3 regions of the Kitasatospora sp. NPDC096147 genome follow, and region 3 is predicted to be linked to each of the others. Evidence: predicted binding sites of a transcription regulator. Region 3 holds the regulator's gene; each other region holds the start of a gene.

What was found. The regulator HrcA, encoded in region 3, represses chaperone genes, less so after heat shock. The targets are predictions, from matches to a motif close to TTNGCACTCNGNNNNNCNGAGTGCNAA.
Region 1: groES (co-chaperone GroES) is a predicted target of HrcA. The motif match lies at 2,092-2,118, and genes of this name have one in related genera.
Region 2: groL (chaperonin GroEL) is a predicted target of HrcA. The motif match lies at 8,176-8,202, and genes of this name have one in related genera.

Annotation. Positions count from the first base shown of each region.
Region 1 covers NZ_JBIWFX010000012.1:209,838-219,921, forward strand. The annotation lists gene groL (chaperonin GroEL) at 1-1,545, opposite strand, end outside; gene groES (co-chaperone GroES) at 1,642-1,947, opposite strand; gene ACIRBX_RS30165 (methyltransferase domain-containing protein) at 2,441-3,610, shown strand; gene ACIRBX_RS30170 (polysaccharide deacetylase family protein) at 3,615-4,475, opposite strand; gene tsaD (tRNA (adenosine(37)-N6)-threonylcarbamoyltransferase complex transferase subunit TsaD) at 4,528-5,619, opposite strand; gene rimI (ribosomal protein S18-alanine N-acetyltransferase) at 5,658-6,128, opposite strand; gene tsaB (tRNA (adenosine(37)-N6)-threonylcarbamoyltransferase complex dimerization subunit type 1 TsaB) at 6,125-6,772, opposite strand; gene ACIRBX_RS30190 (hypothetical protein) at 7,442-8,011, shown strand; gene tsaE (tRNA (adenosine(37)-N6)-threonylcarbamoyltransferase complex ATPase subunit type 1 TsaE) at 8,304-8,771, opposite strand; gene ACIRBX_RS30200 (alpha/beta fold hydrolase) at 8,804-9,886, opposite strand; gene alr (alanine racemase) at 9,883-10,084, opposite strand, start outside.
Region 2 covers NZ_JBIWFX010000014.1:90,936-101,019, reverse strand. The annotation lists gene ACIRBX_RS31675 (PadR family transcriptional regulator) at 1-2, opposite strand, end outside; gene ACIRBX_RS31670 (FtsX-like permease family protein) at 464-3,154, opposite strand; gene ACIRBX_RS31665 (ABC transporter ATP-binding protein) at 3,151-3,879, opposite strand; gene ACIRBX_RS31660 (hypothetical protein) at 4,019-4,657, shown strand; gene ACIRBX_RS31655 (DUF4031 domain-containing protein) at 4,979-5,257, opposite strand; gene ACIRBX_RS31650 (hypothetical protein) at 5,254-5,610, opposite strand; gene ACIRBX_RS31645 (Uma2 family endonuclease) at 5,625-6,218, opposite strand; gene groL (chaperonin GroEL) at 6,397-8,019, opposite strand; gene ACIRBX_RS31635 (cold-shock protein) at 8,344-8,547, opposite strand; gene ACIRBX_RS31630 (ubiquitin-like small modifier protein 1) at 9,074-9,352, opposite strand; gene thrC (threonine synthase) at 9,385-10,084, opposite strand, start outside.
Region 3 covers NZ_JBIWFX010000003.1:636,049-646,132, reverse strand. The annotation lists gene ACIRBX_RS13615 (DUF3097 domain-containing protein) at 1-779, opposite strand, end outside; gene ACIRBX_RS13610 (DUF2785 domain-containing protein) at 827-1,561, opposite strand; gene ACIRBX_RS13605 (DUF4440 domain-containing protein) at 1,620-2,093, shown strand; gene ACIRBX_RS13600 (hypothetical protein) at 2,096-2,593, shown strand; gene ACIRBX_RS13595 (hypothetical protein) at 2,611-3,195, opposite strand; gene htpX (zinc metalloprotease HtpX) at 3,212-4,126, opposite strand; gene hrcA (heat-inducible transcriptional repressor HrcA) at 4,340-5,371, shown strand; gene dnaJ (molecular chaperone DnaJ) at 5,453-6,592, shown strand; gene ACIRBX_RS13575 (16S rRNA (uracil(1498)-N(3))-methyltransferase) at 6,621-7,370, shown strand; gene ACIRBX_RS13570 (PDZ domain-containing protein) at 7,547-10,084, shown strand, end outside.

The sequences.
Region 1 (10,084 bases), on a different contig from region 3:
GAGCAGCAGGGAGGCGATGGAGGCGGCGTTCTCCAGGGCGGAGCGGGTGACCTTGACCGGGTCGATGACGCCGGCCTTCAGCAGGTCGCCGTACTCACCGGTGGCCGCGTTGTAGCCGTGACCGGCCTCCAGCTCGGCGACCTTGTGGGTGATGACGTAGCCCTCGAGGCCCGCGTTCTGGGCGATCCAGCGCAGCGGCTCGGCGAGCGCCTTGCGGACCACCGCGACACCGGTCGCCTCGTCGCCGGAGAGGCCGAGGCCACCCTCCAGGACCTTGGCGGCGTGCACCAGCGAGGCGCCACCACCGGCGACGATGCCCTCCTCGACCGCGGCGCGGGTCGCGGAGATGGCGTCCTCCAGGCGGTGCTTGCGCTCCTTGAGCTCGACCTCGGTGGCGGCGCCGACCTTGATCACGCAGACGCCACCGGCCAGCTTGGCCAGGCGCTCCTGGAGCTTCTCGCGGTCCCAGTCCGAGTCGGTGTTGGCGATCTCGGCCTTGATCTGGGCGACGCGGCCCGCCACGGCGTCGGTGTCACCGGCGCCGTCGACGACCGTGGTGTCGTCCTTGGTGATGGTGACGCGGCGGGCGGTGCCCAGCACGTCCAGGCCGGCCTGGTCGAGCTTGAGGCCGACCTCCTCGGAGATGACGGTGGCACCGGTCAGGGTAGCCAGGTCACCGAGGATCGCCTTGCGGCGGTCGCCGAAGCCGGGGGCCTTCACCGCGACGGCGTTGAAGGTGCCGCGGATCTTGTTGACCACCAGGGTGGAGAGCGCCTCGCCGTCCACGTCCTCAGCGATGATCAGCAGCGGCTTGGAGGCGCCGCCCTGCAGGATCTTCTCCAGCAGCGGGAGCAGCTCCTGGATGGAGGAGATCTTGCCCTGGTTGATCAGGATGTACGGGTCCTCGAGGACCGCCTCCTGACGCTCCGCGTCGGTGACGAAGTACGGCGACAGGTAGCCCTTGTCGAACTGCATGCCCTCGGTGAAGTCCAGCTCCACGCCGAAGGTGTTCGACTCCTCGACGGTGATGACGCCGTCCTTGCCGACCTTGTCGATCGCCTCGGCGATCAGGTCGCCGACCTGCTGGTCCTGGGCGGACAGGGACGCGACGGCGGCCACGTCCTCCTTGCCCTCGATCTCGCGGGCGACGGAGAGCAGGTGCTCGGAGACGGCGGCGACGGCCTTGTCGATGCCCTTCTTCAGGGCGGCCGGGCCGGCACCGGCGGCGACGTTGCGCAGACCCTCGTTGACGAGCGCCTGGGCCAGCACGGTGGCGGTGGTGGTGCCGTCACCCGCGACGTCGTTGGTCTTGGTGGCCACCTCCTTGACCAGCTGCGCGCCGAGGTTCTCGTACGGGTCGTCCAGCTCGACCTCACGGGCGATGGTGACGCCGTCGTTGGTGATGGTCGGGGCGCCGAACTTCTTGTCGATGACGACGTTGCGGCCCTTGGGGCCGATGGTCACCTTCACCGTGTCGGCCAGCTTGTTGACACCGCGCTCGAGCGAGCGGCGGGCGTCCTCGTCGAACTGCAGGATCTTCGCCATGGTTCCGTTTCCTCTGGGGATCTACTGACTGCGGGAGCCAACAACCGCGCCCCGGCCGCCGTCTGACGACGAGTGACCGGGGCGGGCTGGAACGACTTACTTCTCGATGATGGCGAGAACGTCGCGGGCCGAGAGGACGAGGTACTCCTCGCCCTGGTACTTCACCTCGGTGCCGCCGTACTTCGAGTACAGGACGATGTCGCCGACCGCGACATCGAGGGGAAGGCGCTGGCCATCCTCGAAGCGACCCGGGCCGACGGCCAGGACGACGCCCTCCTGGGGCTTCTCCTTGGCGGTGTCCGGGATAACCAGGCCGGAGGCCGTGGTGGTCTCGGCGTCGAGCGGCTGGACCACGATGCGGTCCTCGAGCGGCTTGATGGCAACCTTGCTGCTGGCGGTCACGTCCGAGCTCCCCTTCGGAGATTACGGGGTTGTTCTACAGGTAGGTGGCGATGTGCACGTGCCCGCCGTCGCGGGGGTCGGACACGCTTCCATCGCGTTAGCACTCACCCGGTGGGGAGTGCCAAGGACGACCATAGGCGGCGGTTAGCACTCAGTCAACCAGAGTGCCAACGCCGCGTGGCGGCCGTGCGGCCCGCGCCGCTCCGGCGGGGCGGCTCCGCCGGAGGCCCGCAGGGCCGACAGGGGCGCGGGGAACTGCGCGGATCGCCAGGGGGAGACCCGTGCGCCGGGTACGGAGAACCACCTGCAAGTGAGCGCCCGCACCCGACACCCGGCGCACTCCTCCCGCCGCGTGCAGTCCCACGCGCCCCCCAGCGTGGCCGGCCCCCGCCCCGCCGCAGGCACCCATCGGGGCCACCGGTGCAATCCCACCGCAAGCGTCCCCCGCGCCCCGCCGAACGCGCCCGCTCACCGAGCACGGGAGAATGGCCCCGTGGAGATCGACGCGTTCAACGACCTGCTGACCGATCAGGGACAGGCCCTGCTGGCCGAGTTGCGGGAGTTCAAGCCCGGCGAGGAGCTGGCCGTCGCGACCCGGCTGCGGAAGTCGCACCCCGCCCCGCTGGTGACCGCCGCGATCGGGCAGGCGCGCCTGCGCCAGCGGGCCCGGGCGAAGTTCGGCCCGGACGCGGACGCCATGTACTTCACCCCCGACGGAGTCGAACAGGCCACCCGCCGCAGCGTCGCCGACTGGCGCGCCGAGCGCTTCGCCGCGCTCGGCGTCCGCCGCCTCGCCGACCTCTGCTGCGGGATCGGCGGCGACGCGATCGCCCTCGCCCGGGCCGGCGTGCACGTGCTGGCCGTCGACCGCGACCCGCTGACCTGCGCCGTCGCCGCCGCCAACGCCGCCGCCCTCGGCCTCACCGAACTGATCGAGGTCCGCGAGGCCGACGTCACCGAGGTCGACGTCACCGGGTACGACGCGGTCTTCACCGACCCGGCCCGCCGGACCGACCGGGGCCGGGTGTTCGATCCGGAGGCGTACTCGCCGCCGCTCTCCTGGGCCGTCGAGGCGGCCCGCCGCACCCCGTTCGGAGCGCTGAAGGTGGCCCCGGGCATCCCGCACGAGCTGGTGCCGGACGGCGCCGAGGCCGAGTGGGTGTCCGACCACGGCGAGGTGAAGGAGGCCGTCCTCTGGTTCGGGACGAACGCCACCGCCCCGCACCGGGCCACCCTGCTCCCCGGCCCGCACTCGCTGACGGGCGGTCACCTCCCGGACCCGGCAACCGGCCCGGTCGGCCGGTACCTCTACGAGCCGGACGGCGCGGTGATCCGGGCGCACCAGGTGGCCGAGGTGGCCCAGCAGGTCGAGGGCCGGCTGATCGACCCGAAGATCGCCTACGTCACCTCCGACCGCCTGCTCCCCACCCCCTACGCCCAGGCGTACGAGCTCACCGACGTGCTGCCCTACAACGCCAAGAAGCTGAAGGCGCTGCTGAAGGAGCGCCGGGTCGGCACCGTGGTGATCAAGAAGCGCGGCGTCTCCGTCACCCCCGAGGAGCTCCGCAGGCAGCTCAAGCCCAGCGGTCCGAACGAGCTCACCGTCATCCTGGCCCGCACCGACGGCGGCCCGCTGATGATGCTGGGTCAGCCCGCCGCCTGACCGCTCACGGCGCCTGGAGGTAGTCCTCCAGGCGGGCCACCGCGAAGCCCTGCTCCCCGATCCGGCGCAGCAGTTCGGCGAACATCTCGGTCATCGTCTCGCCCTTGAGGTCCTTCGGGCCCCGGAAGTGCGCCAGCACGATGTCGCCGGGCTTCAGCTTCTTGTCGGCGGCCTGGTACTGCATGTCGTGGATCTGCATCGACTCGCGCCAGAGCACGATCGCGCGCGGACCGCACTGCTGCACCGAGGAGTTGAGCTGCGGGGTGTGCGCGCCGTCCCCGTACGGCGGGCGGAACAGCAGCGGGGCCTTGCCGTACTGCTGGGTGAGCGCGGCCTGCGCGTCGCAGACCTCGGCCTTCTGCTTCTCCGGCGAGACCTTGCTCAGCTGGGCGTGGTCGGTGGTGTGGTTGTGGATCTGGTTGCCCAGCTCCTGGAGCGGCTTGAAGTAGCCGTAGTCGTCCTTGACGATGTTCTTGGTCAGGAACATCGAGAACGGCACCTTGAGGTCGCGCATCATCTCGACGAACTTCGGGTCCTTCTCGGCCCCGTCGTCGATGGTCACGAAGACCACCCGGTCCGTGGTCGGCACCTCGGAGAAGACCGGCACCGGGCCGCTCGCGGTCAGCTTCACCGGTTTGTCGGCCGGGGCCGGCGGAGCGGCCGGCAGCGGCTTCAGGCCCCACTTGGCCCAGGCCGCGTCGGCGGTGGCCACCGGGCTGCCGCTCGCGGCCGGCTGACTCCCCGTCACCTGCGGCGAGGGCCCGGTCGACGCCGGGGGCGCGGGCGTCGGCTGGGTGGCCGCCTCCGCGCCGCACCCGGCCACCAGCAGCAGCCCCAGTACCGCAGCCCCGTACGTCCTCTTCACCGTGCTCCCCGTCGTCAGCGCTCCCAGCGGACTCCCAGGAACACTACCGGGATCACCGCAGTGCTTCGTGTGCCGCCGCGTGCAGATCGGCGTGCGGGTCGGCGTGCGGGACGGAGACCTCGGTCACCGGCAGCGAGGAGTCGGCCGACAGGCCGAGCGAGGAGGGCGCCCGGTCGCGCCAGACCATCTCGGCGCCGAGCGCGGCCACCATCGCGCCGTTGTCGGTGCACAGGCCCGGACGCGGCACCCGGAGCACGATGCCCGCCTTGTCGCAGCGCTGCTGCGCCATCTCGCGCAGCCGCGAGTTGGCGGCCACCCCGCCGCCGATCATCAGGTGGTCGACGCCCTGGTCCTTGCAGGCCTTGACCGCCTTGCGGGTCAGCACGTCCGTCACCGCCTCCTGGAAGGACGCGGCCACGTCGGCCACCGGCACCTCCTCGCCGGCCCGCCGCTTCGCCTCCACCCAGCGGGCCACCGCGGTCTTCAGGCCGGAGAACGAGAAGTCGTACTCCGGGTCCTTGGGGCCGCTCAGCCCGCGCGGGAAGCGGATCGCCTGCGGATCGCCCTCGCGGGCCCGGCGGTCCACCACCGGGCCGCCGGGGAAGCCCAGGCCGAGCACCCGGGCCACCTTGTCGAAGGCCTCGCCGGCCGCGTCGTCGATGGTCGAGCCGAGCGGGCGGACGTCGGTGGTGATGTCCTCGCTGAGCAGCAGCGAGGAGTGCCCGCCGGAGACCAGCAGCGCCATCGTGGGCTGCGGCAGCCGGCCGTGCTCCAACTGGTCGACGCAGATGTGCGAGGCCAGGTGGTTCACCCCGTACAGCGGCTTGTCGAGCGCCCAGGCGAAGGCCTTCGCGGCCGAGACGCCGACCAGCAGCGCGCCGGCCAGGCCGGGCCCGGCGGTGACAGCGATGCCGTCCAGGTCGGTGCCCTTGATCCCGGCGGTGTCCAGCGCGCGCTGGATGGTCGGGACCATCGCCTCCAGGTGCGCCCGGCTGGCGATCTCCGGGACCACGCCGCCGAACCGGGCGTGGTCGTTGACGCTGGAGGCCACCGCGTCGGCCAGCAGGGTGGTGCCCCGGACGATCCCGACGCCGGTCTCGTCGCAGGAGGTCTCGATGCCGAGGACCAACGGTTCGTCAGCCATGGTGCCGCTCTTTCCGGTTGTGGGAGGGACGAGCTGGGCTAGCGGTCGGCGCCCGGGTCGTCGAGGCGCATCACCAGCGCGTCCACGTTGGCGGGCTGGTAGTAGCCGCGTCGGATGCCGACCGGCTGGAAGCCGTGCCGCTCGTACAGCCGCTGGGCACCGAGGTTGTCCACCCGGACCTCCAGCAGCAGTTCGGAGCAGCCGCGCCGGCCGGACTCCTCGATCAGGTCGGTGAGCAGCCGGGCACCCAGCCCGGCGCCCTGGTGACCCGGGGCCACCGCGATGGTCTGCACGTCGCCCTCGACGCCGTTCGCCATCAGGCCGGCGTAGCCGACCAGCGCGCCGTCCAGCTCGGCCACCGTGTAGTGCCGGGTGCCCTCCGGGCCGGTGTCCGCCAGCTCGGACCAGAACATCCCGTCCGACCAGGCGTCCTCGGGGAACAGCCGGTGCTCCAGCTCCATCACCGGCTCGATGTCCCACCAGCGCATCGGCCGCAGCCGCGCGCTCATGCCGGGAGCACCGCCTTGTAGCCGGCCGGCACCTGGGCGTCCGGGCGACGCAGGTACAGCGGCACGTTCGGCAGCAGCTCGCGGCCGGCCGCCAGCTCCTTGACGGCGAAGTCGGCCAGCGCGCCGGCCGAGACGTGCTCGGGCGCGACCGCCTCCGGGAAGCTCTCGGGGTAGAGCAGCGCACCGGCCCCGAACGCCACCTTCTGCGGCGTCAGATCCGCCGGGCGGCCGACGTCCGGGCCCTCGGTGCGGCGCTTCTCGCCGTCGTACGAGGCCCAGTAGACCTCCTTGCGGCGGGCGTCGGTGGCCACCGTGAACGGGGCGCCGTCGTTCTCGGCCTGGTGCGCGATGGCGTCCAGGGTGCAGACGCCGTGGATCGGCAGGCCGAGTGCGTGGCCGAGCGTCGCAGCGGTGACGAGGCCGACCCGCAGGCCGGTGTACGGGCCCGGGCCGACGCCGACGGCGATGCCGGTCAGCGCGTGCTTGTCCACCCCGGCGTCCCGCAGCACCCGGTCGATCGACGGGAGCAGCAGCTCACCGTGCCGGCGGGCGTCCACCTGGTGGGCCTCGGCGAGGACCCGCTCCCCGTCGTGGACGGCGGCGGTGACGGCAGGGGTCGCGGTGTCAAAGGCAAGCAGCAGCACGCCCCCTAGGTTAAGGGGTCCCGCACCACCACGAACGCCCGCAGCGTTCCGCGCACCCCGAACGCCCGGAAGGACCCCACCGCACCACGAAAGCCCGGAGGGCCCCACCCCACCGCGAACGAGCTCACCGTGATCGCCCGGAGGGCGTTCAGGGGCGCGGGGAACTGCGCGCGGCGGAAGACCCGGGCCCGCTGCCGGGTACGGACAGCCAATTGCAAGTGAACCTCCGCCCCCGGCACACGGGCCGCCCCCTCCCGCCGCCCGCAGCGTTCCGCGCACCCCGAACGCCCGGAAGGACCCCACCACACCGCGAACGCCCGAAGGGCGTTCAGGGGCGCGGGGAACTGCGCGCGGCGGAAGACCCGGGCCCGCTGCCGGGTACGGACAGCCAATTGCAAGTGAGCCTCCGCCCCCGGCACACGGGCCGCCCCCTCCCGCCGCGCGCAGTTCCTCGCGCCCCTGGGCCCCCGGATGGTCCTGCTCGCACCCGAGTCCCCGACAGAGTTCCGTTCGCGCCGGAGTCCCCGGCGGAGCCTGGCTCGCACCCGCTCCCCCGAACAGGCTTCCGCACGCGCCGGCCCACCCTGCGTGGTGCTGACCGTGCGGCTCCGCCGGAACTGGCACGATGGCCGGGTAGCCCGAAACCCTTCGAGTCTGGCGGGAGCCGACGTGTCGCGTCCTGGAGTGGTGGTCACCGGTCTGACCGTGGCGGCGTTGGCGGCCGTCGGGCTGCTGGCGTTCCAGGCGAACGGGGCGGCCTCCCGGACGCCGGTCGCCAAGCCGTCCGTCACCGCCCCGGCGAGCTCCGCCGCGCCGAGCCCGTCCGCCTCACCGACCGTCACGGTGCCGCCGCTGCCGAGCGGTTCGGGCACCGGCCGCCGGGTGGTGTACTCGGCCGGCAGCCACTGGGTCTGGCTGGTGGACCCGAAGAAGCCGACCCCGCTGCAGGCGGCCTTCGCCGTGACGCCGGGCACCGCCGAGCCGGCGCCGGGCAGCTACACGGTCTACAGCCGGTCCGCGACCGCCACCGGCACCGACGGCGCCCAGATCGAGCACGTGGTGCGCTTCGCCCAGCAGAGCGGTGTGGTGTTCGGCTTCAGCGCGGCGGTGGACGGGGCCTCGGCCTCGCCGCCGGCCGACCCGAAGGCCAAGACCGGCGGCATCCGGTCGAGCCGGGCGGACAGCCAGAGCCTCTGGGACTTCGCCCCGAACGGAACGAAGGTCGTGGTCATCCCCTGATCCGGCGTCATCTCCTGATCAGGCGTCAGCCCCGAACCGGAGCCGCCCCTGACCCGGGGTCAGCCGCTCAGCGCGTGGCGGGCTTCGGCGGGGGCGGCGTGGAGACCGCCTTCGCGGCGGCGCACGCGGCGAGCAGGGCCCGCATCGGGCTGGGAGCCTGCGGGGTGGTGGGCGTGGTGCTCGTCATGATGTGTCTCCCTGGTTAGGCACACCTAACTACCGGGACCATCCCACCACACCGGCGCACCCGCCCACAACCGCTTGCCGACAGCCCGTCGGGAAACTCCGGGCGTCAGACCTCGGCCAGCGCCGCCAGGTCGACCCCGGCCCAGCGCTCGCCGATGCCGGTCAGCCGGACCTGCCGGGGGTCGGCGTCGTCCTCGGCGTCCGCACCGTCGGCCCCGATCGCCCGTTCGATCCGGACCTCCAGCCGGTCGTCCGTCAACCGCTCGACCTTGCCCTCACCCCACTCGACCACCACCACCGACTCGGGCAGCGAGACGTCCAGGTCGAGGTCCTCCATCTCGTCCAGACCGCCGCCCAGCCGGTAGGCGTCGACGTGCACCAGGGCCGGGCCGGCCCCCAGCGGCGGGTGCACCCGGGCGATCACGAAGGTCGGCGAGGTGACCGCGCCGCGCACCCCGAGGCCCTCGCCCAGGCCCCGGGTGAGGGTGGTCTTGCCCGCGCCCAGCTCGCCCGAGAGCATCACCAGGTCGCCCGGGCGCAGCAGCCCGGCCAGTGCCTTGCCGAGCCGGTTCATCCGCTCCGGCGTGTCCACCGTGATCACCGAAGTCACTCCTTCTCTCCTACGGCGGCCAGCAGGTCCGTCAGGTGACGGTTCACCAGCTCGGGCCGCTCCAGCATCACCAGGTGCCCGGCGTCCGGCACCAGCACGAGTTCGCAGCCGGGCAGCTCGGCGGCGATCGCCTCGCTGTACTCGGCCGGGGTCAGCAGGTCCTTCGTGCCGGCCAGCACCAGCGCGGGCAGCCCGGCCATCGTCCGCAGCGCGGCCACCTTGTCCATCCCGCTGAAGGCCGGGTAGAACTCGGCGACCACGTCGAAGTGGGTGGCCTCCAGCAGCTGCTCGGCGAACCGGACCACGCCCGGGTCCACGTCCTTCCCGCCGAAGGAGTACCGCCGGTAGAACACCGCCGTCACCTCCGAGCCGAACCGCCGGGTGGCCTCCACCAGTGCGGCCTGACGGCCCATCAGCCGGACCACGCCGGGCGCCATCCGCTTCACCAGCCGGGAGCCGAAGGCGGGCAGCCCGAGGGTCACCTCGTCCCAGCCGCTGGCCAGCGTGCCGACCAGCGCGACGCCGACCACCCGGGGGCCGAACAGCTCGGGGTGCCGGTCGGCCAGCGCCATCACCGTCATGCCGCCCATCGAGTGCCCGACCAGCACCACCGGCCCTTCGGGCACCACCGCGGCCAGCACCGACCTCAGGTCCGCGCCGAGCTGGTCGATGCTCGCGGGCTCGCCCGCCAGGTAGCTGCGGGAGCGCTCGGAGCGGCCGTGGCTGCGCTGGTCCCAGAAGACCAGCCGGGCCCGGTCGCGCAGCGCGGCGCGCTGGAAGTGCCAGCTGTCCTGGCTCAGGCAGTAGCCGTGGCTGAACACCACGGTCAGCGGGGCGGATTCGTCACCGTCCACCTCGACGTGCAGCAGCGTGCCGTCCTCGGCCGTCACCGGCACGCTCCGGCCGCGCAGCGACCCGTACGGGGCCGACGCGTCCAGCTCCTCGCGGGCCCGGCGCCGGGTGGCCCGGCCGACGGTGAGCCGCTCGACCGCGACCCCGGCCGCCGCCCCGGCGGCCAGCAGGCCGACCGAGATGCCGATCAGTCCGGCCGTCCGGCCGACCCCCTTGGCCTCGGTCACGCCGAAGCCCCCAGGTAGCGGCGCGGTACCCGGGCACCGATCCGGGTGATGATCTCGTACGCGATGGTGCCGGCCGCCCGGCCCCAGTCCTCGGCGGTCGGCTCGCCGTGCGCGCCGTTGCCGAACACCAGCACCTCGTCCCCGGCCCGGGCGTGGTCGCCGCCGAGGTCGATGACGAACTGGTCCATCGCCACCCGG
Region 2 (10,084 bases), on a different contig from region 3:
ATACGACTACATATATCGCCGGACTGCCTATTTGCGCCAGCCCTCCCCCGGACACCCGGCAGACCAGGCACCGAACACACGAGATCCGCCAGGCAAGCGCTCAGGGGCGCACCGAACACACGAGATCCGCCAGGCAAGCGCTCAGGGGCGCACCGAACACGCGAGATCCGCCAGGCAAGCGCTCAGGGGCGCACCGAACACGCGAGATCCGCCAGGCAAGCGCTCAGGGGCGCGAGGAACTGCGCGAGTCGGAAGGCGGCTCATCTGCAACTGACCCACCGTCAGCCAGTTGCACGTGCTGCCTTCCCACCCCGCGCAGTTCCTCGCGCCCCCAGGTCGCTGCAACTGGACCTCGCGCCAGAGGGTGCTGCCCCTCGAACCTCGCGCCCCTGGCTCGCTGCAACTGAACCTCGCGCCGGAGGGTGCTGCCCCTCGAACCTCGCCTCGGAGGGTGCTGCCCCCGTTACCCGTTCTCGTCGCGGCGGAGCGCCCCGAAGAGCCCGGCCAGCAGGGGCAGCGCCAGCGTCAGGACCGCGATCGTCACCCACGGAACCGCCGACGCGGGAAGCACCGCCGGAGCCCCCATCACCCCGGCGATCCGCGAGCGGAGCAGGGCGTAGGCGGGGACGAAGCCGCTGACCGTGCCGAGCAGGGCGCCGAGCAGGACGATCAGACCGGCCTGGAGGCCGGCGACGGTGCGCCGGGTCCGGGGCCGGGCCCCGACCGCGGAGAGGACGGCCCGCTCCCGCCGCGCGTCCGCCGCGGCCAGCGCGGTGGAGACGAGCGCCGCGCCGAGCACCACCAGCGCCGCGAAGCCGGAGATCGCGATCTGCATCACGCTGTCCTTCGCCCGGAAGCCGCGCTCCACCACGAACTCGGAGTGCGGGGCGATCCGGGCGACGGTCGCGGTGGCCCGCTGCTCGGCGCGTTCGGCGACCGGTCCGGCGGGCAGCCAGATCGCTCCGGCGGGCACCACGGACAGGCCGAGCTGACGGATCGTCCGCTCCCCGACCACCATCGGCACGAAGCGCTGCCCGACCGGCAGCTCGACCAGCACGGCGTCCACCGAGACGGTCCTCTCCTCCATGCTGCTGCCCTGCATCCGGAGCTCGGCCTTGCCGCCGTGCAGGTAGGCCGGATCGGTCACCACCGCCTTGCCGGCGGCCAGCGCCGCCTCGGCGGCCGGGTCGCGCAGCGCCAGCAGGTTGCGCAGGACGGCGGCGTCGCCGACCACCACCTTCTCGAAGCCGCCGCGCCCGTAGCGCTCGGCGCCCTTGGGCTGCACCACCGAGCTGCAGGTGTCGCAGAACCGGTACTCGGCCTGGAAGAGGTCGGCCCGCTCGCCCAGTTCGGGCAGGTCCTGGGGCAGCGCGGTCCGCAGCTGCGGCATCGCGTCCTGGTCGCCGTAGAGGTTGACCCGGACGGAGTTGGCGGGCTGCTGCATCCGGTAGCCGGCCCGGTCCTGGGCCTCGGCGCCGGAGGTGTGCACGCCGACCGCGACCGCGCCGGCCACGGCGGCGAGCACCGCCGCGACGGCTGGGGCGGTCCGGGAGCGGTGCCGGGAGGCGTCCCGCAGGGCCAGCCGGGGGCCGACCGGGAAGCGGCGGGCCAGCCGTCCGAGCCCGGCCAGCAGCAGCGGGGTGACCAGCAGCAGGCCCAGCTCGGCCAGCACGCCGCCGCCCAGCACGGTGAGCGAGCGGACCGAGAGTCCGGCCAGCACCGGCATCCCGCCGACCGGGGCGAGCACCGCTCCGCCGACCGCCAGCCCCGCTCCGGCCAGGCCGAGCAGCAGGCCGGCCAGCGGCACCCAGCGGCCGGACCGGCGCACCGGATCGCGGTCGGTCAGCCCGGCCAGCACCTCGCGGCGGCCGGCCTGGAGTGCGGGCTGCAGGGCGGCGGCCAGCGCGGTGGCCACGCCGACCAGCAGGATCAGCAGCAGGTCGAACGGACGGATCGTCAGGGCGCCGAAGCGGCTGCCGCCCCACTCCTCGATCCACGGGCGCAGCGCGGAGACCAGCAGGACGCCGAGCACCCCACCGGCGGCGGCGCCGAGCGTGCCGAGCACCAGTCCGCCGCCGAGCACCACGGTGCGGACGTGCCCGGGGCGGCCTCCCGCCGCGCCCAGCAGCGCGAGCTGGCGGCGGGCCCGGCGGGCGCCGACCGCAAAGGCCGGTCCGGCCAGCAGGGCGACCTCCAGCAGGGCCATCGCGGCGGTGACGGCGATGGTCATCACCCGGCGCTCGCGCTCGCCCTGGGCGTCGACGGCCTCCTGCCGCGCCATCGCCGCGGCGGGCGGATCGGCCGCCACCTGACGGCTCGCCATGGTGTAGCCGTGGGCGTTGAGTTCGGTGACCTTCTCCCAGCCGAGCTTCGCCCCGGCCGGGACCGTGACCAGCCAGGCGGCCTTCCGGCCGGCGGCGGCCTCGGCGGCCTCGGTCTTCGGGGCGACCCCGGCCTTCGCCAGGGCCTCGTCCAGCGGGGCGTACAACTCGCCCGGGCGGGCGACGAGTTCGGTCTTGCCCAGGTCCTCGGGGTGCTCAACCGTACCGGTCAGGGTGAACGGGGCGGACTCCAAACCGCGCACCGTGACGGTGTCGCCGACCTGCTTGCCGGTGGCCTTCAGGAAGGCCGGGGTGGCGGCGGCCTCGCGGGCGGCGGCCGGGGCCCGGCCGGAGACCAGGTCGATCCGGCCCTTCCAGAGGCCGGTGGCGAGGTCGGCCTCGAAGGTCTCGACCGAGGCCATCCCCTCACTGCTGCCCACCACCGCGACCGGCCCGATCCGGGCCGGGGTGACCACGCTGCCCTGCGGGAGCAACTCCCGGAGCAGGTCGGCCGGTTCGGTGGCCACCGCGCGCTTCTGCTCCGGGGTGAGCGGAGCGTCGGCCCGCTGGGGCAGCGACCGGACACCGTCCTTGGGGAAGACCGCCTGCTCGATCGCGTGCCCCGGCTCGTACGCGCCGACCAGCGCGTCGGCCCGGCCCATCAGCCGGTCCGACCGCTCGGCGGCGGTCAGCTGGGTACTGCGGTGGACCACGTCCACGCCCGTCGCACCGACCACCGGCAGCGCGATCATCGCGGCCACCAGTGCACTGCGCCCCTTGGACCGCAGGGCGTCCCGGCGTGCCATCCGCAGCAGCGGACGCCAGGCGCTCATCGGGCCGCTCCGGTCCGCAGCGGGGCGCGGTACACGGTGTCGTCGACGATCCGGCCGTCGCGCAGGGCGACCACCCGGTCCGCCCAGGCCGCGTGGGACGGATCGTGGGTGACCATCATGACGGCCGCCCCCGCGTCGCAGCGGGCCCGCAGCACTCCGAGCACCGCGTCCCCGGTCGCCGAGTCCAGCGCCCCGGTGGGCTCGTCGGCCAGCACCAGGCGGCGCTCGCCGGCCAGCGCCCGGCCGATCGCCACCCGCTGCTGCTGGCCGCCGGACATCTCCTCCGGGAAGCGGTCGGCCAGCTCGGCGATGCCCAGCTCCTCCAGCGCGACCAGCGCCTCCGCGCGGGCGGTCCGGGCCGGGATGCCGTCCAACTCCCGTGGCAGCGCGATGTTCTCGGCCGCCGTCAGGGACGGGATCAGGTTGTACGCCTGGAACACGTAGCCCACCGACCGGCGGCGGACGTCGGCCAGTCCGGCCCGGCTCAGGCCCTCCAACGGCCGGCCCTCGACCAGCACCCGGCCGGCCGACGGGCGGTCCAGGCCGCCGGCCAGCGCCAGCAGGCTGGACTTGCCGGAGCCGGACGGCCCCATCACGGCCAGGAACTCCCCGGCGCGCACCTCAAGGTCGATCGGGTGCAGCGCGTGCACCTCGGCCGCGCCCTTGCCGTGCACCCGGGCGACGCCTTCCAACCGCAGCACGGCCTGCGCATGTGATCCGGACATGGCTCCCCCTCGGGACAACAGTGGAACGTCTTGCATACCGAGTATGTATAGCCGCCCCGCGCCGAGTACTCAAGTCTGCGACATAAGTCGGTGGACTGCATATAGCCTGGATCACACGAGGCCGAGCCCGAGGAGCAGAATGACCGTCATGACCGCCTCGCTGACCGACCGCTGGCACGACCTGCTCGTCCGCTGCGGCGCCACCGCCGACCCCGCCCCCTACGCGGCGGACCTGCTCGGCCGCTGGGCCGAGCCGCAGCGGCGCTACCACGACACCGCGCACCTGACGGCGGTCCTCGACCGGGTCGACGAACTGGCCGGGCACGCGGACGACCCGGACGCGGTGCGGCTGGCCGCCTGGTTCCACGACGCCGTCTACCGGCCGGACCGCTCGGAGAACGAGGAGCGGTCCGCCGCCCTGGCCGTCCGGGCGCTCCAGGAGGCCGGCCTGCCGGCGGAGTTGACGGCGGAGGTGGCCCGGCTGGTCCGCCTGACGGTCACGCACCACCCGGCGGCCGGGGACCGCAACGGCGAGGTGCTCTGCGACGCCGACCTCGCGGTGCTCGGCGGCACGCCCGAGCAGTACGCGGCCTACGCGGCGGCGGTCCGGGAGGAGTACGGCTTCGTCCCCGAGGACGCCTTCCGGACCGGCCGGGCGGCGATCCTGCGCCAGCTCCTCGACCTGCCCGCCCTCTACCGCACCCCGCAGGCGGTGGCCCGCTACGACGCCGCCGCCCGCCGCAACCTCGCGGGCGAACTCCTGCTGCTCGGCGGCTGACGCCGGGCCGCCGGGCCGGCGACGGCGCGGTCCCACCCACCGGCCCGGACTGACGGCCGGTCAGCGCCCTGCGGGGGCCCGGGGCACGACACCGGGCGGCCCCTCCGGGTGGGCGCGGGCCGGCGGAGCCGGTGCGACCGCTGCGGTCGGCGGGAGTCGACCCGCGGAGCGGGCCTCGCACGGGTGGCGCGGCGAGCACCGCTGTCCCCGGAGTACGGGCCTGTCCGACGGGGTGGTCGGGGAAGGTCCGTCGAACCTCGGGCCCGACGGCACCGGGAGAGCCCTCGACAGGCCGGCCGACGGGCCGTCAGGCCAGGTTCGTCAGGCGGGGCGCGCGCCCCGGACCTCCGCCTTGCGGCGGCGCAGCCCGGCGGCGGTGAGCCGGGCCACCAGCTCCTTGCTGCCGACCGGCTCGGCGCCGAGCGCCACCGCCTTCTCGTACCAGTGCGCGGGGATGTCGTAGTGGTCCCGCTCGAAGCCCCTCGCGGGCGCGCCCAGGCGCTCCGCGAAGGCGTGCAGCTCGGCGTACGAGACGTCGCTGACCAGGTGGGACCAGTGCTTCCCGTGCCCCGGCCAGGAGGGCGGATCGATCAGGATCACGTCAGCGACCCGACCGGGGCCACCACCACGCCCTCCTTGCCGCACACCCAGTGCGGCTCGGGGCCCAACTCCGGCTCCACCGACAGCGCGTGCGGGTCCCCGTCGGCGGCACAGCCCTGGCACACCGGCCACCGCCCGTACCCCTCCAGCAGCCCGTCCTGCACGTCCTGGGCCACCAGCCCCGCCACGTACTCGGCCCCCGCCGGCCACTGCTCCACCCACCAGCGCCGCTTGGTGAGCACCTCCTCGACCAGCGAGACCACCTGCGGGTCGGCCACGTCACGCGCCGTCAGATCGGCCAGGATCAACGCCCGCGCGGCGTGCAGCGCGCCTTCGATGTCTTGGGAGCTCATCCCCCCATTGTCGCTCAGCCCGGCAGCGGGAAGCCCTCGGTGGCCAACTCCACGTCGAACGGCCCGGGCAGCGCGACCGGCTTGCCGAAGGGGGTGCGCACGCTCACCTGGTAGGCGCCGTTGAGCGGCTTGGAGAACAGCGTGACGGTCGGCTCGTGCTCGTCGAAGCGGTCGATCAGCAGGTAGAGCGGCACGGGCGCGTGGGCGTAGGCCCAGAGCTTCTTCGTCCGGTCGTGCCGGGCGTTCCCGGAGGAGGTGATCTCCACCGCCATCAGGACGTCGGCTGCGTCCACCGGGTCGGCGTCCGGATCCGGCGATCCGGTCAGGGCCGACTTCTCCACGACCACCAGGTCGGGCACGCAGACCTTCTGCAGGCGGGCGATCTGCGTCCCGAGGGTCTGGTACACCCCGACGTCGGCGCTGAGGCAGCGCAGGAGCGCGGTGTGCACCTCTCCCGCGATGTAGTTGTGCCCCTTGCCAGGTGGTGGTGCCAAGAGGATCCGTCCTCCTTCTACCTCGGCCCGCCAGCCCTCAGGGACGTCCAGCTCGCGCCAGGTGCGCAGCAGGTACTCCCACTGCGTCCCGTGCTCGACCACCGTCGCAGTCATCGGCGAACTCCCTTCCCGCTGTTCGCCCTCAAAGTAGTCCTCGTCACCACCGTCGAGACCGCTCATGGGGTCAGCGTCGCACGAATGAGTGACGGGAGCGAGAACGCCGCAGGGCGGCCTCCCCGGTGAGGGGAGACCGCCCTGACGGACGTTCCGGAGCTGCCGATCCTCGGGAGGATCAGAAGTCCATGTCACCGCCCGGCATGCCGCCGCCGGCGGCCGCGGCGGCCTTCTCCGGCTTGTCGGCGATGACGGCCTCGGTGGTGAGGAAGAGCGCCGCGATGGAGGCGGCGTTCTGCAGCGCGGAGCGGGTGACCTTGGCCGGGTCGATGATGCCGGCGGCGATCAGGTCGACGTACTCGTTGGTCGCGGCGTTCAGGCCCCAACCGGACTCGAGGTTGCGGACCTTCTCCACGACGACGCCACCCTCGAGGCCGGCGTTGGTGGCGATCTGCTTGATCGGGGCCTCGAGCGCGACGCGCACGATGTTGGCACCGGTGGCCTCGTCGCCGGTCAGCTCCAGCTTGTCGAAGGCGACACCGGCCTGCAGCAGCGCGACGCCACCACCGGCGACGATGCCCTCCTCGACGGCGGCCTTCGCGTTGCGGACGGCGTCCTCGATGCGGTGCTTGCGCTCCTTGAGCTCGACCTCGGTCGCGGCACCGGCCTTGATGACGGCGACGCCACCGGCGAGCTTGGCCAGGCGCTCCTGGAGCTTCTCGCGGTCGTAGTCCGAGTCGGAGTTCTCAATCTCGGCGCGGATCTGGTTGACCCGGCCGGCGACCTGGTCGCTGTCGCCGCCACCGTCGACGATGGTGGTCTCGTCCTTGGTGATGACCACCTTGCGGGCGGTGCCCAGCAGGTCGAGACCGGCGTTCTCCAGCTTGAGGCCGACCTCCTCGGAGATCACGGTGCCACCGGTGAGGATGGCGATGTCGCCGAGCATGGCCTTGCGGCGGTCGCCGAAGCCCGGGGCCTTGACGGCGACGGACTTGAAGGTGCCGCGGATCTTGTTCACGACCAGGGTCGACAGGGCCTCGCCCTCGACGTCCTCGGCGATGATGACGAGCGGCTTGCCGCTCTGCATGACCTTCTCCAGCAGCGGCAGCAGGTCCTTGACCGAGCCGATCTTGGAGTTGGCGATCAGGATGTACGGGTCCTCGAAGGAGGACTCCATGCGCTCCAGGTCGGTGGCGAAGTAGGCCGAGATGTAGCCCTTGTCGAAGCGCATGCCCTCGGTGAGCTCGAGCTCCAGACCGAAGGTGTTGCTCTCCTCGACGGTGATGACGCCTTCCTTGCCGACCTTGTCCATCGCCTCGGCGATGAGCTCGCCGATCTGGGTGTCGGCGGCCGAGATGGAGGCGGTGGAGGCGATCTGCTCCTTGGTCTCCACGTCCTTGGCCTGGGCCAGCAGCTGGTCGGAGACGGCCGCGACGGCCTTCTCGATGCCGCGCTTGAGGGCCATCGGGTTGGCGCCGGCGGCGACGTTGCGCAGACCCTCGCGGACGAGCGCCTGGGCCAGCACGGTGGCGGTGGTGGTGCCGTCACCCGCGACGTCGTCGGTCTTCTTGGCGACCTCCTTGACGAGCTCCGCGCCGATCTTCTCGTACGGGTCCTCGAGCTCGATCTCCTTGGCGATGGAGACGCCGTCGTTGGTGATCGTGGGGGCGCCCCACTTCTTCTCAAGGACGACGTTGCGGCCCTTGGGGCCCAGCGTCACCTTGACGGCGTCGGCAAGCTGGTTCATGCCGCGCTCGAGTCCGCGGCGAGCTTCCTCGTCAAAAGCGATGATCTTGGCCATCGGAAGTGGTCCTCCAGGACACGTCGACTGCGCCGGACCGGAGGGCGCCCGCGACGGACGGCCCTGGTGTGCGGGGGTCTCGTCCCCTACCGCTCCCGGGGGCCTCACCGACCCGGTCCGTTGTCACTCTCATGCTGTGAGTGCTAACGCCAATGATTAGCACTCTCGGGTATCGAGTGCAAGCCCAATCGTGATACGCGCGCCCGTGCCGGTGCGCCGGCCGGGGACGTCGGAAGGCCCGTACGACGGGTGTCGTACGGGCCTTCCGGTGAAGCGTGGAGACTGCCAGCCCGAAGCCGAGCCGAGGTCCGCAGGTGCGGAAGGTCAGACCGCCGCGCGGACCATGTCCGCCTGCGGGCCCTTCTGCCCCTGGGAGATCTCGAACTCGACCCGCTGGCCCTCCTCGAGGGTGCGGTAGCCGTCCATCTGGATCGCGCTGTAGTGGACGAACACGTCCGCACCACCGTCGACCGCGATGAAGCCGTAGCCCTTCTCCGCGTTGAACCACTTGACGGTGCCCTGAGCCATTCCGAACTCCCCTTGTGCTGTGCTGGCCCTTCGCGGGTCCACAGGATGCGGACCCAGGTCTGTACCGGCACACGCCCGAGGGAACCCCCCCTGGGCGCAGCCGCGGTCAACACTCGAACGCGCCGACCGCCGCTGAATGTATCCGGACAGACGCCCTCTGCAACAGGGTCAACTTCGCCGAATTCGCCGTATGACGAAAGGGATGTGACGGGAGGAAAGCCTCAAGGGGCGGCAATTCGCGCGGGACATAGCGGACCTAACGGGATGAAACTCCGTCAGATTCCTGACACTGGCCTGACAGTTCGCGTCTCAGCGCGACCGCCCCACGTCTCAGCCGCCGGACGGGCCCTCCGTGCACGACTCAGCCGCACCACCGATCGGGATTCGAAACATCCGATCCGCATCCGCACTCTACCGCCTGCGACCTGACGGAAATTCACCGCGACGTGCGACGGGCCGCCACCGATATCCGGAATCATTCGTTCCGGTCGCGGTGACGGCCCGTCGCCGTACTCCCGAAGCGGGTTCAGCAGCCCCCGGCCACCGCCGGAATGATCGAGATGTTGGCGCCGTCCTTGATCTCGGTCTCCAGGCCCTCGTCGAAACGCACGTCGTCGTCGTTGACGTAGACGTTCACGAACCGGCGGAGCTTGCCGGCGTCGTCCAGCACCCGGGCGGCGATGCCGGGGTGGTTGGCGTCCAGGTCGGCGATCACGGCGGCCAGGGTGGCGCCCTCGGCGGCCACCTCGGCGGCGCCGCCGGTGTAGGTGCGCAGGATGGTGGGAATGCGGACGGTGGCGCTCATGGGGGTACTCCTAAACCGGTGCTGAGGGGGGATCAGGCGGAGGCCAGGCCGGCCGCGCGGAAGGACTCCAGGGTCGGGCGGATGGTGGCGGTGAGCCCGGCGTCGGAGACGGCGTCCAGGGTCTTCAGGCCGTCGCCGGTGTTGATCGCCACGGTCTCCTTCGCCGGGTCGAGCTGCCCGGTCTCGACCAGCTTCTTCAGCACGCCGATGGTCACCCCGCCGGCCGTCTCGGCGAAGATGCCCTCGGTGCGGGCCAGCAGCTTGATCGCCTCGACCACCTCGGCGTCGGTGACGTCCTCGACCGCCCCACCGGTGCGGCGGGCGATGTCCAGCACGTACGGGCCGTCGGCCGGGTTGCCGATCGCCAGCGACTTGGCGATGGTGTCGGGCTTGACCGGCTTGATCACGTCGCGGCCGGCCTTGAAGGCGGCCGAGACCGGGGAGCAGCCCTCGGCCTGGGCACCGAAGATCTTGTAGGGCCGGTCCTCGACCAGGCCGAGCTTGATGAGCTCCTGCAGACCCTTGTCGATCTTGGTGAGCTGGGAGCCCGAGGCGATCGGGATGACGATCTGCTCCGGCAGCCGCCAGCCGAGCTGCTCGCAGATCTCGTACGCCAGGGTCTTGGAGCCCTCGCCGTAGTAGGGGCGAAGGTTGACGTTGACGAAGCCCCAGCCCTCGCCGGCCGGGTCGCCGATCAGCTCGGAGCAGAAGCGGTTCACGTCGTCGTAGTTG
Region 3 (10,084 bases):
GGGTCGAGGTCGCGGAAGGAGTTCACCGAGGCGAGGATGCGCTTCCAGGCCGCCGGGGTGTCCTCCGGCCAGCCCAGCCGGCGGCAGACCCCGAGCTTCCACTCCTCGCCGCGCGGCACCTCGGGCCAGCCGGGGATGCCCACACTGGACGGCTTCACAGCGGCCCAGACGTCGACGTACGGGTGGCCGACCACCAGCACCTCGGCCCCGGTCACCTGCTGGGCGATCCGGTGCTCCTTGGTGCCGGGCAGCAGGTGGTCCACCAGCACCCCGAGCCGCCGGCCCGGACCGGGCCCGAAGTCCGCGACGATCGCCGGGAGGTCGTCCACGCCCTCCAGGTACTCCACCACCACGCCCTCGATCCGCAGGTCGTCACCCCAGACCCGCTCGACCAGCTCGGCGTCGTGCCGCCCCTCCACGTAGATCCGGGACTCCCGGGCCACCCGGGCCCGGGCCCCCGGGACGGCCACCGAGCCCGAGGCGGTCCGCCCCGGCCCCTGCGGCGGGCCGGTCCGGGTGGCGGCCGGCCGGACCAGGGTCACCACCCGGCCCTCCAGCAGGAAGCCGCGCGGCACCATCGGGAAGACCCGCTGCCTGCCGTGCCGGTCCTCCAGGGTGACGGTGAAGCCCTCCGCCGTCTTCTCGCACCGCACCACCGCCCCGCAGTAGCCGGTGGCCGCCTCCTCCACCACCAGGTCGCGCTCGGCCGCCACCTCCGGCGCCGGCTGCTGCCGCTTCCACGGCGGGGTCAGGTCGGGTCCGTACTCCTTGCTCCGCATTCCCCGGAGTCTACGAGCCGCCCGCCCCGCTCACCGGTCGGCGCCGCTCACCCCGCGTACGGTGCGGCGATCGCCAGCACGCCGGCCACCGCCTCCCGCACCGCCGCCCGGTGACGGAGCATCAGCGGATCGCCCTGGTGCCCGCGCGGCCGTACGCCGCGGTCCGCCAGCAGGTAGACCACCCGGAGGGTGCGGAGGGTGTTGGAGGCGAACGGCGGTACCGGCCCGGGCTCGGCCCGCCCGAACTCCGCCACCACCGGGTCGAGCCACCCCAGCGCCTCACGCTCCGTCAGTTCCTCCCGGGTCAGCACCACCCCGAGCGCGCAGCCGATCCGGTCGTCCTCCATCGCGTCGAAGACCTGCCCGGTCGGTGCCAGCAGGCGCAGCACCCCGAGCTCCAGCAGCGGAGCGGGCGGAACCTCGGGATGCCGGCCGAACGCGGCCAGCAGGTCGGCCCCGTGCGCGGCGGCGTGCAGCCAGCCCATCTGCGGGTCGTACCCCCGCAGGTCCGGCTCCGCCGGGTACCAGTCCGCGAACGCCGCCAGCCACTCCGCCCGGTGGGCCCCGGCCTCCACCAGCCGGGCCAGCACCAGCGCGGCGAAGCTCCGCGCCTGCACCTCAGGATCGCCGAGCCGCCCGGCCAGTTCGTCCCCGAGCCGGAGCCGCTCCGCCTCGTCCAGCTCGGGGACGAGCGCCGCCAGCCGGACGTAGGCGTGGTCGTCCCGGACGGCGGGGTCGGGGGAGCGGAGGCCGGTCAGCAGTCCGGGCAGTTCGGATCTCATGGGCCGTCAGACTACGTTCCCCTCCCGGTGGGTGCCATTGCACTGTTACTGTCCGGCCATGTCCAACGAAGCGGCCACCGGAGCCGTCACCGAAGCCGTCACCGAAGCTGCGAACGAGGCCGCCGACGAGGCCGCCAAGCGGGAGATCGACGCCCTCACCGCCGAGTTCTTCGGCGCCTTCGACAACCGGGACGGCAAGCCGGCCGACGTGGCCCGGATCCGGCGCCTGATGGTCCCGGGCGGGGTGATCGTGGTGACCGGCCCGCGGTACACCGTCCACTCCGTCGAGGAGTTCATCGCCCCCCGCGAGGAACTGCTCTCCAACGGCCGCCTGACCGACTTCCACGAGTGGGAGACCAGCGAGCGCACCGACATCGCCGGCGACATCGCCTGCCGCTTCGGCGAGTACGCCAAGGACGGCACCCTCGACGGCGCCCCGTACGGGGGCCGGGGCACCAAGACCATCCAGTTCGTCCGCACCCCGGCGGACGGCTGGAAGATCACCGCCTTCTCCTGGTACGACCGGCCCTGACGGTGACCCACATCGAGGACCTCGCGCCGTACGGCTGCTTCGAGAAGACCGTTCTGTACCTCCCGGACCGCTACATCAGCTTCCGTCACGACCCCGCACGGACCCTCGCGGTGGGCTGGTTGGGCGACGACTGCCCGCACTCGGGTCCGGTGGACGGGGGACTGCTGGACGCGGTCCGGGAGTTGATGCGGCACCAGAGCATCGCGCTCACCCGGGGCTTCCACACCTGTGAGATCTGCGGTCCGGTCGCCTGGGCCGACATGCAGGAGGGTGAGGCCAAGGTGCTGGCGGGCGAGTTCGGGAACGGGGAGCTGCGGGTGCCGGGGGAGGGCGGGGTGGTGTACGCGGCGCCGGTGATGCTCTGGCACTACCTCAGCGCCCACGGCTACCGCCCGCCGTCCGCCTTCACCGCCGCCGCCAAGGAGTTCGTGTCCTCCGGCCGGCACCGTGACATGGCCCTGCTGGCGCCCCCGGACGCGGTGGTGCAGCTCCACGGCTGACGCCCCGTCACCACCCGTCACAGCCCCGGCGCGCCCCAGACCGGGAACCAGCGGTTGAGCTCCGGCTCCACCCGGAGGTCGTCGCCGAGCACTGCCTTGACCTGGAGCTCCAGGGCGTTGTCCCGGCGTTCGACGCCCCCCGGGAGCGGGGCGAAGGGGTAGAAGGTGCCGCGCTTGTAGAGGTAGACCAGGCCGAGCGGGCGGCCGGCCGGGTCGCGGAAGGAGACGAGGGAGCAGAGCAGTTGGGGGCCGAAGCCGTTCGCCTCCAGCTCGCTGTTGACCGCGTGCAGGTCGTTGACCAGCTCGGGGAGCTCCTCGGGGGCGTGCCGGGCGAGCAGCCAGGAGTAGCCGTAGGAGTCCCGGGAGGCTTCGACCGGGGTGCCGCCCCGGCCGGTGTCGGCGTCCAGCAGGGCGGTGACCTGGGCGGTCAGTTCGGTGAAGGCGCCGCCCTCGACGGCGGCGAAGCAGACCGAGCCGAGCCCGGTCGGCCGGAAGCCGGTGCCGGCCTCCAGGGTGAGGGCGGCGGAGGGCACCGCGAAGAGCTGGTCCAGGTCGGGGCGGACGGGCTTGCTGCGGCCGAAGAGCGCGTCGAGGAATCCCATGGTGCGTGCAGCCCCTTCAGCGGCCGAGATCGGCGGAGATCCGGCCGAGCTGGGCGAGTCGCTGCTCCAGCGACGGGTGGGTGGACATCAGTCGGCTCGCCGTCTCCCGGGCGCTCAGCGCGGGCGCGAAGTAGAAGGCGTTGTACGGCTGGGCCCGGCGCAGGTCCTCGGTCGGGATGGCGGAGATCTGGCCGGTCACCTTGGTCAGCGCGGAGGCCAGGGCGCTGGGCCGGCCGGTGAGTTGGGCGGCGGCCCGGTCGGCGGCCAGCTCGCGGTAGCGGGAGAGCAGCCGGGTGAGCAGGAAGCTGGCCGCGTAGACCACCATGCTGACCAGCGGGATCAGGATCATCGCGATCGCCGCGTTGTTGTCCCGGCTGCCCCGCCCGTTCAGGAAGCCGCCGTAGAGCGCGATCCGGGTGATCACCCCGGCCAGCACGCCGAGGAAGCCGGCGATGGTCATCACCGCCACGTCCCGGTGCGCCACGTGCGAGAGTTCGTGGGCCAGCACGCCCTCCAGCTCCTCCGGCTCCAGCCGCCGCAGCAGACCGGTGGTGACGCAGACCACCGCGTTCTGCGGGTTGCGTCCGGTGGCGAAGGCGTTCGGCATGTCGGTGTCGGTGACCGCCACCCGAGGCTTGGGCATGTCGGCCAGGGCGCAGAGCCGGTCGACGGTGCCGTGCAGCTGCGGGTACTCCTCGGGGGTGACCTCGCGGGCGCCCATCGCGCGCTGGGTGATCCGGTCGCTGAACCAGAACTGTGCCACGAACAGCCCGCCGGAGATCAGCACCACCAGGGGCCAGGCCCCGCGCAGCAGCACGATCAGCACCCCGGTGAAGCCCACGTAGAGCAGACCGATGACGAACATGGTGATGACCATCCGGCCCGTCAGGCCCCGGTCCGGGGCGAAGCGGGTGTGCCGACTCGATGACATGTCTGCTCCTTCTGTCCCGGTATGTTCGCTTTCGATGCTGCCACCCCGGGGCCGCCCCCGGAGCTCGCCCCAACTGGCGGAGCAATGAGGATCACCTGAGCGCCCCGTTCCTGCCGTCACCCATGGGCCTTACACTGGCTGGTACTGCCCTGGCACTCTGACGGTCTGAGTGCCAGCGGGTCCGGCCGGAGGGACGAGGGGAAGGTGGGTGCCATGTACGGCGAGCGTCCGTTGGACGACCGCAAACTCGCGGTGCTGCGCGCCATCGTCCAGGACTACGTCGGGACCGAGGAGCCGGTCGGCTCCAAGGCCCTGGTGGAGCGTCACAACCTCGGCGTCTCCCCGGCCACCGTGCGCAACGACATGGCGGCCCTGGAGGAGGACGGCTACATCCACCAGCCGCACACCAGCGCCGGCCGGATCCCCACCGACAAGGGGTACCGGCTGTTCGTCGACCGGCTGGCCGAGGTCAAGCCGATGAGCTCACCGGAGCGCCGGGCCATCCGGCACTTCCTGGACGGCGCGGTGGACCTGGACGACACGGTGGCCCGTACGGTCCGGCTGCTGGCGCAGCTGACCCGGCAGGTCGCGGTGGTCCAGTACCCCTCGCTGAGCCGCTCGACGGTCCGTCACGTCGAGCTCGTGGCGCTCGCCCCGGCCAAGGTGATGCTGGTCCTGATCACCAACACCGGCCGGGTCGAGCAGCGGATGGTGGACTGTCCGGGCGCGGTCGGCGAGACGGTCCTGGCGGACCTGCGCTCCCGGCTGAACGCCCAGGCGGTCGGCAAGCCGCTGCCCGAGGTCCCCGGCCTGCTGGAGGACCTCCCGTCCACCTTCGAACCGGCCGACCGGCCGGCTGTCTCCACCGTCCTGGCCACTTTGTTCGAGACCCTCGCGGAGCAGAACGAGGAGCGGATCATGCTGGCCGGCACGGCCAACCTGACCCGCTTCGGCCACGACTTCCCGCTCACCATCCAGCCGGTGCTGGAGGCCCTGGAGGAGCAGGTTGTCCTGCTCCGTCTCCTGGGTGAGACGGCGGACGCCGGGATGACGGTCCGGATCGGCCACGAGAACGCCTACGAGGGCCTCAATTCCACCTCGGTGGTCTCGGTCGGTTACGGTTCGGGCGATCAGAGTGTCGCGAAGCTGGGCGTGATCGGACCGACCCGGATGGACTACCCGGGCACAATGGGGGCGGTGCGAGCGGTGGCGCGGTACGTGGGCCAGATCCTGGCCGAGTCGTAGACGAGTCGTAGGACAGCTCGAAGAACAGCACTGTTCAGGACAAGTCGCAGCACTTCCAGAGGCGAAAAAGCGGAGCATTTGGTGGCCACGGACTACTACGCGGTACTCGGCGTCCGACGGGATGCGGGGCAGGACGAGATCAAGAAGGCGTTCCGGCGCCTCGCCCGTGAACTGCACCCGGACGTCAACCCGGACCCGAAGACCCAGGAGCGGTTCAAGGAGATCAACGCCGCTTACGAGGTGCTCTCCGATCCGGCGAAGCGTCAGGTCTACGACCTCGGCGGCGACCCGCTCTCGCCGAACGGCGGCGGGGCCGGCGGCTTCGGAGCCGGCGCGGCGGGCTTCGGCTTCTCCGACATCATGGACGCGTTCTTCGGCGCGGCCTCCGGTCAGCGCGGCCCGCGCTCGCGCACCCGGCGCGGCCAGGACGCGATGATCCGGCTGGAGATCACCCTGGAGGAGGCCGCCTTCGGCACCACCAAGGAACTCCAGGTCGACACCGCCGTCACCTGCACCACCTGCAACGGCGAGGGCGCGGCCCCCGGCACCTCGGCGCAGACCTGTGACATGTGCCGCGGCAAGGGCGAGGTGTCCCAGGTCACCCGGTCCTTCCTGGGCCAGGTCATGACCTCCCGCCCCTGCCCGCAGTGCCAGGGCTTCGGCACCGTGGTGCCGACCCCGTGCCCGGAGTGCGCCGGCGACGGCCGGGTCCGGGCCCGCCGCACCCTGACGGTCAAGATCCCGGCCGGTGTGGACAACGGCACCCGGATCCAGCTGGCCGGCGAGGGCGAGGTCGGCCCCGGCGGCGGCCCCGCCGGTGACCTCTACGTCGAGATCGCCGAGACCGCCCACCCGACCTTCCAGCGGCGCGGCGACGACCTGCACTGCACCGTCACCATCCCGATGACGGCCGCCGCGCTCGGTACCCAGGTGCCGCTGCAGACGCTGGACGGCCTGGAGGAGGTCGACATCCGGCCCGGCACCCAGTCCGGCCAGTCGATCCCGCTGCACGGACGGGGCGTCACCCACCTGCGCGGCGGTGGCCGGGGCGACTTGATAGTGCATGTCGAGGTGCAGACCCCGACCAAGCTCGACCCGGAGCAGGAGGACCTGCTCCGGCGGCTCGCCGTGCTGCGCGGCGAGGAGCGGCCGTCGGGCCAGTTCGCACCGGGGCAGCAGGGCCTGTTCTCCCGCCTCAAGGACGCGTTCAACGGTCGCTGAGCAGCGACCTGACGAGGAGTAGCACCACATGACCGCCCCCGTGTTCGTCGTGGAGTCCGCACTGCTCGCCGGGGCCGCCCCCGGCTCGGTGGTCCGGCTGGACGGGCCCGAGGGGCGGCACGCGGCTGCGGTCAAGCGGCTGGAGCCGGGCGAGGCCGTCACCCTGGCGGACGGCCTCGGCCTCGGGGTGGAGGGCGCCGTCCGGGCCGTGCACGGCAAGGACGCGCTCGACGTCGAGGTGCTGGCGGTCCGTCAGGAGGCGGAGCCGGCCCCCCGGATCGTGGTGGTCCAGGCGCTGCCCAAGGGCGACCGGGGCGAGCTCGCGGTCGAGACCATGACCGAGGTCGGGGTGGACGTGGTGATCCCCTGGGCCGCCTCCCGCTGCATCACCCAGTGGAAGGGCGACCGGGGCGCCAAGGCGCTCGCCAAGTGGCGCTCCACCGCCCGGGAGGCGGGCAAGCAGTCCCGCCGGCTGCGCTTCCCCGAGGTCCGTGACCTCATGACCACCCGTCAGCTGGCCCCGCTGCTCGCCGCCGCCGCCTTCGCCGCCGTGCTGCACGAGGAGGGCTCCGAACCGCTGGCCACCGCCGCCCTCCCGGCCACCGGTGACCTGGTGCTGGTGGTCGGCCCCGAGGGCGGCGTCTCCCCGGAGGAGCTGGCCGCCTTCGCCGAGGCCGGGGCCAAGCCGCACCGCCTCGGCCCCTCGGTGCTGCGCACCTCCACCGCCGGAGTGGCGGCCGGCGCCCTCCTGCTCGGGCGCACCGGCCGCTGGACCTGAGCCCGTCCGTTCCGCGCACCGGCCGCCGGACCTGAGTCCGTCCGTGCCGTGCACCGGTTGCTGGACGTGAGCCCGTCCGTTCCGCGCACCGGCCGCCGGCCCCGACCGGGCCTCCCTCACCCCCGAGGGTTCGCTGTCGAAGAAACGCATGGTCCCCGGCCCGCCCCCTGCATAGGGTGGCCGCCGTGACGACCTCTGCCGGCGCCTACCTGCGCCACCCCCACCTGCACGGCGACCTGGTCACCTTCGTCGCCGAGGACGACGTCTGGCTGGCCCCGATCGAGGGCGGCCGGGCCTGGCCGCTGACGGCCGATCAGGTGCCGGTCAGCCATCCACGGTTCTCGCCGGACGGCCGGTACGTCGCCTGGACCTCCACCCGGGACGGCGCGGCCGAGGTCCACCTGGCCCCGGCCGACGGCGGTCCGTCCCGGCGGCTGACGTACTGGGGCGCCGGCCGGACCAGGCTGCGTGGCTGGACCGCCGACGGCCGTCCGGTCGCGGTGACCTCCGCCGGGCAGGAGACGATCCGCCGCACCTGGGCCTTCGCGGTCCCGCTGGACGGCGGCGAGCCGGAGCGGCTGCCGTACGGGCCGATCGGCGGGCTGGCCGAGGAGCCGGGCGGTTCCCGGACGCTGCTGCTGGCCCCGCTCGGCACCGAGCCGTCCCACTGGAAGCGCTACCGGGGCGGCACCGCCGGGAAGCTCTGGATCGGCGAGCGCGGCGGCGAGTTCACCCGGGTGCACACCGAGCTGGACGGCCGGGGGAACATCGACTCGCCGCTCTGGGTCGGCGACCGGATCGCCTTCCTCTCCGACCACGAGGGCAGCGGGCAGCTCTGGTCCAGCCTCCCGGACGGCTCCGACCTGCGCCGGCACACCGCCGACCGGGACGGCTTCTACGCCCGCAACGCCACCACCGACGGCACCCGGGTGGTCTGGCACAGCGCGGGTGACCTGTGGATCCTGGACGACCTGACCGGCGCCGAGCCGCGCCTGCTGGACGTCCGCCCGGCCGGCCCCCGGGCCGGCCGCCGCCCCCGCCCGGTGCACGCCGCCGGGCAGTTGGAGACCGTCGCGCCGGACCGCACCGGACGGGCCAGCGCCGTGGTGGTGCGCGGTGCGGTGCACTGGCTGACCCACCAGGAGGGCCCGGCCCGGGTGCTGGACGAGACCCCGGGCGTCCGGAACCGGCTGGCCCGGGTGGTGCCCGGCGCGGTCGCCCCCGAGGGCGCGGACGGTGCGGACGGCGCCAAGGGCCCGCAAGGCGCGGTCTGGATCACCGACGCCCAGGGCGACGACGCCCTGGTGCACGCCCCCGACGTGCTGGGCGCCGAGCGCCGGGTGCTGGCCGCCGGGCAGCTGGGCCGGGTGCTGGCGCTGGCGGTCGCCCCGGACGGCGGCAGCCTGGCGCTGGCCGTGCACGACGGCCGGGTGCTCCACCTGGTGCTGGCCGACGGCACCCTGCACGAGCTGGCCCGCAGCGGCCAGGGCGAGGTCACCGGTCTGGTCTTTTCGCCGGACTCCCGTCACCTGGCCTGGTCGCAGCCGGCCCTCGGTGCCGAGGCCCTGCGGCAGATCGTGCTGGCCGATCTGACGGACCGTTCGGTGGTCGAGGTCACCCCGCAGCGCTTCGTCGACTACGCGCCCGCCTTCACCGCCGACGGGAAGCACCTGGCCTTCCTCTCGGTCCGCAACTTCGACCCGGTCTACGACGCGCACGTCTTCGACCTGTCCTTCCCGACCGGTGCCCGCCCGTACCTGGTGACGCTGGCCGCCGACACCCCGTCCCCCTTCGGCCCGCAGCGGGCCGGCCGCTCGCTCACCGGCGAGGACGACGAGTCGCCGAAGAAGGACGGGCCGAAGAAGGACGGGCCGGCGAAGGAGACCACGGAGGGGAGCCCGGAGGACGGCGCCGCCGGCGCGGCGGAGGAGGCTGCCGGGGACGAGGCGGAGAAGGCTCCGCGCACCACCGTCGACCTGGCCGGGATCGCCGACCGGATCATCCCGTTCCCGGTCGAGGGCGGCCAGTTCGGCGCCCTGCGCGCGGTCAAGGACGGCGTGCTCTGGACCCGCTACCCGCTGCTCGGCATGCTCGGCGACAACGCCGCCTCGCTCGAGGACGACGAGGCCCGCCCGGTGCTGGAGCGCTTCGACTTCAAGAAGCGCCGGGCCGAGGAGCTGGTCTCCGAGCTGGACGGCTTCGCGCTCAGCGGGGACGCCGGCCGGGTGGTGGTCTTCGACCAGGGCACCGTCCGGGTGGTGCCGGCCGACCACAAGGCGGGCGAGGACGACGACCTGACGGTGGATCTGGACCGGCTCCGGATCACCGTGGACCCGGCGGCCGAGTGGCGGCAGATGTTCGACGAGAACGGCCGCCTGATGCGGGACAACTTCTGGCGGGCCGATCTCGGCGGCACCGACTGGGCCGGGGTGCTGGACCGCTACCGCCCGCTGGTGGACCGGCTCGGCAGCCACGACGACCTGGTGGACCTGCTCTACGAGACCGTCGCCGAGCTCGGCACCTCGCACGCCTACGTGATCCCGCCCGGCCGGGGCACCGAGGCGGCCCGCCGTCAGGGCCTGCTCGGCGCCGACCTGGTGAAGGACGGTCAGGACTGGAAGGTGGCCCGGGTGCTCCCCGGCGAGTCCTCCGACCCGCGCGCCCGCTCCCCGCTGAACGCCCCGGGGGCGGCCGTCCGGGCCGGCGACGCACTG